Regions from separate parts of the Buttiauxella sp. BIGb0552 genome, predicted to be linked through region 1. Evidence: predicted binding sites of a transcription regulator. Region 1 holds the regulator's gene; each other region holds the start of a gene.
What was found. The regulator CRP, encoded in region 1, controls carbon source genes, mostly activating them, when cyclic AMP is high. The targets are predictions, from matches to a motif close to ATGTGANNNNNNTCACAT.
Positions count from the first base shown of each region.

Region 2: a site for CRP is predicted at 1,367-1,384, ahead of ldtB (L,D-transpeptidase). Genes of this name have one in related genera too.
Region 3: a site for CRP is predicted at 1,744-1,761, ahead of drpB (cell division protein DrpB). Genes of this name have one in related genera too.

Region 1 covers NZ_SODY01000005.1:14,209-17,495, reverse strand. The annotation lists gene EDF88_RS15275 (YccS/YhfK family putative transporter) at 1-1,004, opposite strand, end outside; gene crp (cAMP-activated global transcriptional regulator CRP) at 1,194-1,826, opposite strand; gene EDF88_RS15265 (OsmC family protein) at 2,142-2,546, shown strand; gene EDF88_RS15260 (phosphoribulokinase) at 2,567-3,287, opposite strand, start outside.
Region 2 covers NZ_SODY01000004.1:411,448-414,734, forward strand. The annotation lists gene EDF88_RS14065 (CidA/LrgA family protein) at 1-152, opposite strand, end outside; gene ldtB (L,D-transpeptidase) at 348-1,268, opposite strand; gene EDF88_RS14075 (ABC-F family ATPase) at 1,503-3,098, shown strand; gene EDF88_RS14080 (glycoside hydrolase family 31 protein) at 3,148-3,287, opposite strand, start outside.
Region 3 covers NZ_SODY01000007.1:19,430-22,716, reverse strand. The annotation lists gene EDF88_RS19080 (DNA cytosine methyltransferase) at 1-534, opposite strand, end outside; gene EDF88_RS19075 (phosphohydrolase) at 633-1,337, opposite strand; gene drpB (cell division protein DrpB) at 1,442-1,678, opposite strand; gene mtfA (DgsA anti-repressor MtfA) at 2,480-3,277, shown strand.

The sequences.
Region 1 (3,287 bases):
AGCGGGCGTTGGGTGCGTAGCACGCGAGCGATACGGCTGAAGTGGTAATGGCAAAATTGCCCAACCGGGTTATCTGGATTCTGACGGGCGATTTTCTCAAGGGCGTCGATCTGTTTTTCCATCGTAAAACGCTGTGGATAACGATGGTAAAGAATGTCGTCAGCCAGTACGCGTAAGCGCGCCGCGATGGTCTGAGCATTCCATCTAATAACCGCTTCTGCATGGCTTTGCTCGACGAGCTTCTGAACTTCAGCTGGTTGGTGAAGGCTTACCGAGATGTGCTCTTGCAAATCCAGTGCTACCTGGAATGCACGTAGCAAACGCTTGTAGCCGTTTTGCTGGTTTGCCGCCAGCATATGAAGCTGTTGGTAGCATTGGGTAATGAGATCCACCGCTTTTTGCTGACGAGCCAGCAGAGGAGGGAGCGCTTTTTCCGGATCGGTATGTTGAGTCAGCATGCCGTATTTTGCTTCACAGTAATCTGCCAACTGCCGATAGAGCAGGCTCAATGATTCCCGCAGTGGCTGCTCGCGCCACATCCAGAACCAAAACCAGTTAAATACGCCGTACCAAATCGTACCGGAGACATACAGCACCATCGGTTTCCAGATCGGCATATTTCCGGCCATGCTGAGTGTAAATATGGCAGCAATGAGTGATGCGGGAAGCAGACGAGCGTGCAAGGAACTGATTTCTGCCGTGACCCCAAGCAAGAGCGCCATCACGACCAATATCACCGGCAACGGTACGGAGGTATAAAGTAATAAAAGCTGCATGATCAGACTGCTGATGGCAAAAAGGCTGCCGCCAACAATCAGACGTTTGAAGAAGCGCTTATGTGGAGTATCAAGGCCCGCAATATTGCAGCAGGCAGGAACTAACGAGAAAAGCAGGCCAGACTGGAGATCGCCGACGAGCAAACCTACTGCCACCGGAAGGCACAGCACCAGCGTTTGCCGCAGTGCGTAGTTAACTTCAGGATGGTAGATCAGCCGTCGCCACATTTGCTCGTCATACTTCAAGTTGCAGGGTTGTTGGTTGTACTCAGTCACACCAGTCACTTACTTTAGTAAGCTCCTGGGGATTCCTGAGCTTACCGCCTACCTGCAACATGAATTATTTAGAGCAAGTGAGGGAAGTGTAGAGACAAAAAAGGCGTGTTATGAAGCAACACGCCATTTTTTAGACGGAGATTAACGAGTGCCGTATACGACGATCGTTTTACCGTGAGCGGAGATCAGATTTTGATCTTCCAGCATTTTCAAGATACGACCAACAGTTTCGCGAGAGCAACCCACGATCTGACCGATTTCCTGACGGGTAATTTTAATCTGCATACCGTCTGGGTGGGTCATTGCATCAGGTTGTTTAGCCAGGTTCAGCAGCGTCTGCGCGATACGACCAGTCACATCCAGGAATGCCAGATTACCCACTTTCTCAGATGTAACTTGCAGACGGCTAGCCATTTGTGAAGACAGGCGCATCAGAATATCTGGGTTGACCTGGATCAGCTGGCGGAATTTTTTATAAGAAATTTCAGCCACTTCACAGGCACTTTTAGCACGAACCCAGGCACTACGTTCCTGACCTTCTTCGAACAGCCCTAACTCACCAATGAAATCGCCCTGATTTAGATAGGAGAGGATCATTTCCTTGCCCTCTTCATCTTTAATCAGAACAGCCACAGAGCCCTTGACGATGTAATACAGCGTCTCTGCTTTCTCACCTTGGTGAATGAGTGTGCTCTTCGATGGATACTTATGAATGTGGCAATGGGACAAGAACCATTCGAGAGTCGGGTCTGTTTGCGGTTTGCCAAGCACCATGCGCGGTTATCCTCTGTTTTATAACTGGCTACCAACGACAGGACGCTAAACATCCTGTCTGGCGTTGCAAGTAATTAGAATATTCCCCACCTTGGGGAGATGGCATGCAAGTCATTCTTGCTGCCTGTAATTAGTGATGTCCTCTGCATACATGCATTACGTCAATGTATCGATGTAGCATCTGGATTGTTTTAGCATAGCTTTTGGCAAGTGTCTCCTGTTGTCTCGTTTCAGCTTGACGCATGTCGCCTTCCGTTGCCAGATTTGCTGAATCTGCGTACTCTGAAAGGTAATTTTTCTACAGGAGTAAGCAGCATGCAGGCACGAGTGAAATGGGTTGAAGGGTTTACCTTCCTGGGCGAGTCCGCTTCAGGGCACCAGATCCTTATGGATGGCAATTCTGGTGATAAAGCACCAAGCCCAATGGAAATGGTGCTGATGTCCGTTGGCGGTTGCAGTGCAATTGACGTAGTTTCTATTTTGCAAAAAGGCCGCTACGCCGTGACCGACTGCGAAGTGAAATTGACCTCTGAGCGCCGTGAAGAGGCTCCGCGTTTGTTTACGCACATCAATCTGCATTTCATCGTGACAGGCAAAGAGCTAAAAGATGCTGCAGTTTCCCGTGCAGTAGACCTCTCTGCTGAGAAATACTGCTCTGTAGCACTGATGCTTGAAAAAGCGGTCAACGTTACTCATAGCTATGAAGTGATTGATGCTTAGTGTGTAAAACAGGGCGGTGATTAGCCGCCCTGATTAATGTTTCGCCCTTCCGCCAGTCGCTTAACGAGCGGCGTCATAATTAATTCCATTGCCAGACCCATTTTGCCGCCCGGCACCACCAAAGTATTGATGTGGGAAATAAACGACCCTTGCAGCATGGCAAGCAAATACGGGAAATCGATGTCATCCAGCCCGCGAAAATGAATCACCACAAAACTTTCATCCAGAGAAGGGATGCCGCGAGCCGCAAATGGGTTAGACGTATCAACAGTTGGGACGCGCTGGAAGTTGATATGGGTGCGGGAGAATTGCGGTGTGATGTAATTGATATAGTCGTCCATAGAACGAACCACAGAATCCATTACCGCTTCTCGGGAATGCCCGCGCTCGCTGGTATCGCGCACTAACTTTTGTATCCACTCCAGGTTCACAATCGGTACTACACCAACCAGCAAATCGACGGCCTTAGCCACATCGTGCTGTGGCGTAACTACACCGCCGTGCAAACCTTCATAAAACAAAACATCAGTGGGTTCTGGCAATGGTTGCCATGGCGTGAAGGTTCCGGGGATTTGGTTCCAGGGTACGGCTTCATCGTAAGTATGTAGATACTTGCGTGACTTACCCTGCCCGGTTCTGCCGTACTCAATGAACGTCTGTTCAAGCAAACCAAAGTCATTGGCTTCCGGGCCGAAATAGCTGATATGGCGCCCCAGGTCGCGTGCTTTACGAATAGCCATA
Region 2 (3,287 bases), on a different contig from region 1:
GACAGCAAAACAAACAGAATTAACATGCCAATAATACTGCCGGGAATGGTGATTGGTAGCAGCGAAGAGATAGCAATGCCTGCATATAAACATATGTAAATTAATATAAAAGACCGCAGGTACTGCCAAATTACGGTGAGCAAGTTACGCATGGTGATTACCCTTTAATAAACGCATTCATCATACAATTAAAGCTTAAAATGTGCTACCGATCACATCATGAATTATGAGCATACCAAATATTCCTCGAAGGAACTTTCCAGAATGTTTTGGGCAATCTCACAGCACCATGTTTTGCAGGCATAAAAAAAGCGACCCGCAGGTCGCTTTTTAACTCAAACGCTTGATTAGTTCAGGCGAACCGGCATACCGGAACGGCCCAGAACTGCTTGATCGACAACAGCGCTGTCAACATCAGGCTGAGCGGTAATCGCAGTCACATTGCTTTTCAGCGTGATTGGCACGATCTCAGTTGAGTTGAACTGTTCTTCAGTTGTAGACAGTGGGTTGTGTACTTCAATGTAGCGCGAACCATCAGGCTCAACAGTTGCTTTCACTGGTTCATTGATGAACTGAACACGGGTCCCGACTGGCACTTTTTCGAACAGGAACTTGATGTCTTCATTACGCAGACGCACACAACCGTGGCTTACACGCAGGCCGATACCAAAGTTCGCGTTAGTACCGTGAATTGCATACAGGCGGCCAATGTACAATGCATACAGACCCATAGGGTTGTCTGGGCCAGCTGGAACAACGGCTGGTAATGGAATACCGGCCGCGATGTATTCCGCATGCATTTTTGCAGTCGGCGTCCATGTTGGGCCTGCTTTCTTACGTTCTACTTTGGTCGTCCAGTTCAGTGGGGTGTCTTTACCCAACTGGCCGATACCGATTGGCAACACGATTACAGTGTTAGTACCCGCCGGGTAATAGTAGAGGCGCATTTCAGCACTGTTGATAACAATGCCTTCATGAACGGTATCCGGCAGGATGAGCTGCTGAGGAATGTTCAGGATGGTGCCTGGTTTTGGCAAATACGGGTCAACGCCTGGGTTTGCTTCCAACATGTTGGAAAGACCCATTTGGTAACGCGCTGCATATTCTTCCAGCGGTGCGGTACTACCTTCAGGAATTGTGACAACCTGGTTTTGACCAATCAGACGGCTGCCATCGGTTGGCAGAGGATAGGTCACGGCAGAAGCTGTTTTGCTAAAAGCCACAACAGCCACAAATGCCAGTAAAATTGTGCGTAGTTTCATATTCATGTTATGCAATGTATTTATGGCCATGCAGGCTAGTTAGTGAAGAAACGGAGCGATTTGAGCGCGCATTATATGTGCATTCCCTCAGCCTGGGAAATCAGATGTGGATTAAATCACACTTTTTTGCACATTGATTATTTTATCACCAGCGCACAAGCAGAGCGATCTGCACGTTGAGTTATGGCATAATGTGCCCGATCTCACATATTACAAACCTTCTTTTACCAGGACATCTCTGTGCTAGTTTCCAGTAACGTCACAATGCAGTTCGGCAGTAAGCCGTTGTTTGAAAATATTTCTGTCAAATTTGGCGGCGGCAACCGTTACGGCTTGATCGGCGCTAACGGTAGCGGCAAGTCTACCTTTATGAAGATCCTCGGTGGCGATTTAGAGCCAACGCTGGGTAACGTTTCACTTGATCCGAACGAACGCCTCGGTAAGTTGCGTCAGGATCAATTTGCCTTTGAAAAATTCACCGTTCTCGACACGGTAATCATGGGCCACGCTGAACTCTGGGAAGTAAAAGAAGAGCGCGACCGTATTTACGCGTTACCAGAGATGAGCGAAGAAGACGGCTACAAAGTTGCCGATCTGGAAGTCCTGTACGGCGAAATGGACGGTTACACCGCTGAAGCTCGCGCGGGTGAACTGCTGTTAGGCGTAGGCATTCCTGTAGAACAACATTACGGCCCGATGAGTGAAGTAGCTCCAGGCTGGAAACTGCGCGTGTTGCTGGCTCAGGCACTGTTCTCAAACCCAGAAATCCTGCTGCTTGATGAACCGACGAACAACCTGGACATCGACACCATTCGTTGGCTGGAAACCGTGCTCAACGAACGTAACAGCACCATGATCATCATTTCGCACGACCGTCACTTCCTGAACATGGTGTGTACTCACATGGCGGATCTGGACTACGGCGAACTGCGTGTTTATCCAGGCAACTACGACGAATACATGACAGCGGCAACACAAGTGCGTGAACGTCTGTTGTCTGATAACGCGAAGAAAAAAGCGCAGATTGCTGACCTGCAATCCTTCGTTAGCCGCTTTAGCGCCAACGCCTCTAAATCTCGTCAGGCGACTTCTCGTGCTCGCCAGATTGATAAAATCAAACTGGACGAAGTTAAAGCATCCAGCCGTCAGAACCCGTTCATTCGCTTTGAGCAGGACAAGAAACTGTTCCGTAATGCGCTTGAAGTTGAAGGTTTGGCTAAAGGCTTTGATAACGGCCCGCTGTTCAAAGACGTTAACATGCTGCTGGAAGTGGGTGAGAAACTCGCCATTCTGGGTACCAACGGCGTGGGTAAAACTACTCTGCTTAAAACGCTGGTCTCTGAACTGACTCCAGATGCAGGTACTGTGAAGTGGTCTGAGAACGTGCAAATCGGCTATTACGCACAGGATCACGAATACGAATTCGAAAATGACCTGACGGTGTTCGACTGGATGAGCCAGTGGATGCAAGTAGGTGACGATGAGCAAGCGGTGCGCAGCATCCTTGGTCGTCTATTGTTCAGCCAGGACGATATTAAAAAGCCTGCGAAGGTGCTGTCCGGTGGTGAAAAAGGTCGCATGTTGTTTGGTAAATTAATGATGGAACGTCCTAACGTTCTGGTCATGGATGAACCAACAAACCACCTGGATATGGAATCCATTGAATCGCTGAACATGGCGCTGGAAATGTACCCAGGCACGCTGATCTTCGTTTCTCATGACCGTGAATTTGTTAGCTCGCTGGCAACCCGCGTGATTGAGATTACGCCAGAGCGCTTGATTGACTTTACCGGTGGCTACGAAGATTACCTGCGTAGTAAAGGTATCGATAACTAAGGTTATTGATAGTCAATGAAAAACCGCCTTCCGGCGGTTTTTTTATATCTTAAATCCTCCAGAAATCCTGCTCTTTCCTGTCAACGATCAAGCGGCGCTTCTCACCCGCCGGTAGCGTTAACGCCATCTCTTTCCATGCTGGGATGTAATCACCTTTGCAGGTGAACTCCACACGGATCTCGTCTGCCG
Region 3 (3,287 bases), on a different contig from region 1:
AACATCGTGATCGGGCATCGTTGCCTGAATATGTGCCGCAGCTTCTTCATCACTGACATCGTCACGATGGCTCAAAGTGACATCGCGGATATCCTGATTGAACTGATGATTCTCCGGGCTGCAATACCAATTGGCTTTATAGGTACGCACCGCGTGCTTGTTCCACTCGCTGGTAAATACACATTCGCCGCCAATTGCTTCGAAGCCGCTACGAATACCGCCAATCCCGGCAAATAAATCGACAAATTTAAATGCGTATTTCCCATGATGCGCTGGCAATGGCGGCAACATGTTTTGTAGCATTTCGCTTTCAGCAGGCGTCAAGGTACGCGGAGACGATTTACGGTTAAACCAGCGGTTTAACGATTCGCGAGTCCAGTCACCGCTCACCTGACGCAAATGGTGCGCCACTGTCTTCTGGTCATAGATTTCCAGAATGTGGCTCACGAGTGCGTAGTCTTCTTCTAGTTGTTGCTGCTGCTGGCGGAGGGATTGTTGTGAGATTTGCACGGCAATAGTGTCGAAGTCGTTCATCATGAACCATAGCAGGGAAAATAGAGTGTCACTCTATCACTGATTTGACCCAGAGAGAATCAGAACAGCCCGCAACCATTGCGGGCATCTATTTAATTTTAAGAGGGAATTTTTTGGGAAGAAAATTGATGCACAACGTCCTGCTCAATACCGCAGTAATCACCTTTCAACTCAGCACAAAGTTTGGCCATGTAATTCACCAAGAAATCTGCATTAAGAAGAGCCAGCGCACGCCCTGCCTCGGTTTGCATGGTATCAGGTAATTTCAGTAACTTTTTCTGGAAGTGATCAAGGGCATAAGTGGCATCATCCAGCTCGCGATGGCATGCCAGTGGATCTTCGCTGTCAAACAGTGGTCGTCCTAACGCACCAGAAGTATAGAAAACCCTCGCAAGTCCTATTGCTCCTAAAGACTCCAGACGATCGGCATCTTGCACAATTTTCGCTTCAAGTGTTTGAGGTGCAATCCCGGCGCTAAAGCTATGAGCGCGCACAGCATGTGCAACGGCATCGTATAACGGATGCGGAAAGTCGGGAAAGTGAGCATCCAGAATACGTAAAGTCTCTTGAGCGGCCTGTGTGGAAGCAAGATGACGTTCAGGATGGTTCTTCGGCAAGTTGACAATATCATGGAAGTAACACGCGGTTAGCACCACCAGCCTATCGGCCTCTGTGGTTTCCATGATCTGCTGCGATGTTTTCCATACACGACGAAAATGTGCCACATCATGGGCTTTATCGTCCTGCAACCAGTTGTGTTGCAAATACTCATCAAAACGTTCTTGCCAGTGGGCTATCGGCATACGTACTCCTCACTTCGCAGCTGGACCCGGTACTTAATATGAGTACAAGATCACAAAATAAGCAAGTAAAGCGCTGACAACAGACCACATTGGCACGATTTTATTCACCTGGCCCGCGTATACCAGGCCAAAGCACCTAATAATGCAGCAACCGATCCCAGAACCAATAACCCCATTAAGGCGCCAAGCAACTTTCCACCGAGCGATCCCATATCGCCACCGGTTACGTCACTGACAACCCAAAAGTAACGTACCACAGCCCAAACCGTGTACAGGCAAAATCCATAAAACAACCACAGCGCCAATTTTCCGCCCGGAGTACGAGTCGGTTTTTCGTCCATAACCTCTGACATATGTCCCTCAATTAATTAGCTGATGTATTGCGATAGGTGGAGCATCTCCATGGGTGTGATTTTTATCACATTTTCATTGTTTTTTAACAGCATGAAATAGCTGTTTTTAATCAGGATAATTCCTAAAATTGTAATATATCATGTCATTTCTCACCAAATTAACAACCCGCAAACATAAGGTCACTTATTGAACGATTTTATAAATATGTAATTTTAGACATTGTTAACTTAATATCCAGCCAGTTTTAAGCACAAACACCAAAACAATACCCAACTGAATTAAAGTCCAGTAAAAACAACAACAAAAATCATGAATGCATTCAAAAATATTAGCTCTTAGTTTATCCGGTTAGATTAAATTAGAGATATAAGACAAAAAGACATTTTGGATTATAAAAATGCAGGCAATAGATATCGATAATAATACTAATTAGACTTCGAATACCTGCGGGCTCCCCTGTCAAATGCTCAGACTATAGATGCAGTCTGGCAACTCGCACCCCCCCTACCCCAGGATCTCCCCGGAACGTGCGTTCATATAGCTGATACATATATTTCTACTGCAAACATTGAGGGGTGAAATAATTTTTTGGCTTCCCGCCCAAGCTGTGACCCGCGTCGTTGAAAGAAAAAGTGGTAAGTGTTTGAATAATGGCACAGAGATTTAGGGTGCAACCCATCTCTCGGCGGTCCTGTTCTGGTCGCTGCCATGTGCCCCACTAGTGCGGCATTTTCACAGTCACGGTATAGTAGTTTTCCGTTCAAGAGATGACTTTGCGAGCGAGTAACATGATTAAGTGGCCCTGGAAATCAAATGATTCATCCGCTGTCACGGTACTGCCGTGGGAGCAGGCTTTAGCCATTCCGGTCCTGGGAACGCTCACGACTGCTGAGCAAAAAAAACTGGTCCTTCTGGCTGACCGGTTTTTACAGCAAAAACGGCTGGTGCCTTTGCAGGGGTTTGAGCTTGATGAACTAAAAAGCGCGCGGATTGCGTTACTGTTTTGTTTGCCAGTGCTTGAGCTTGGTATCGAATGGCTGGACGGTTTTCATGAAGTCCTCATCTACCCTGCTCCATTCGTAGTGGATGATGAATGGGAAGATGACATTGGCCTGGTACATAACCAACGCGTTGTTCAGTCTGGTCAAAGCTGGCAGCAAGGTCCCATCATTCTTAACTGGCTTGATGTGCAGGACTCATTTGACGCTTCTGGCTTTAACCTGGTGTTCCACGAAGTGGCGCATAAACTGGATATGCGTAATGGCGATCGTGCCAGCGGCGTTCCGTTGATAGCGCTGCGCGATGTTGCGGGCTGGGAACACGATCTCCAGGCGGCAATGGGTAACATCCAGGACGAAATTGATATGGTGGGAGAAAACGCCGCCAGTATTGATGCCTATGCGGCATCTGAACCGGCAGAATGTTTTGCCGTGCTCTCAGAGTATTTTTTCAGTGCCCCAGAGCTTTTGGCGCCTCGTTTCCCTTCACTTTATCAGCGTTTTTGCCAGTTTTATGGTCAGGACCCGTTATTACGGTTACGTGAGAGTGAAAACTTCGAGTCATCCAATGGAAATACGGTGCATTAATTCAGCAAGC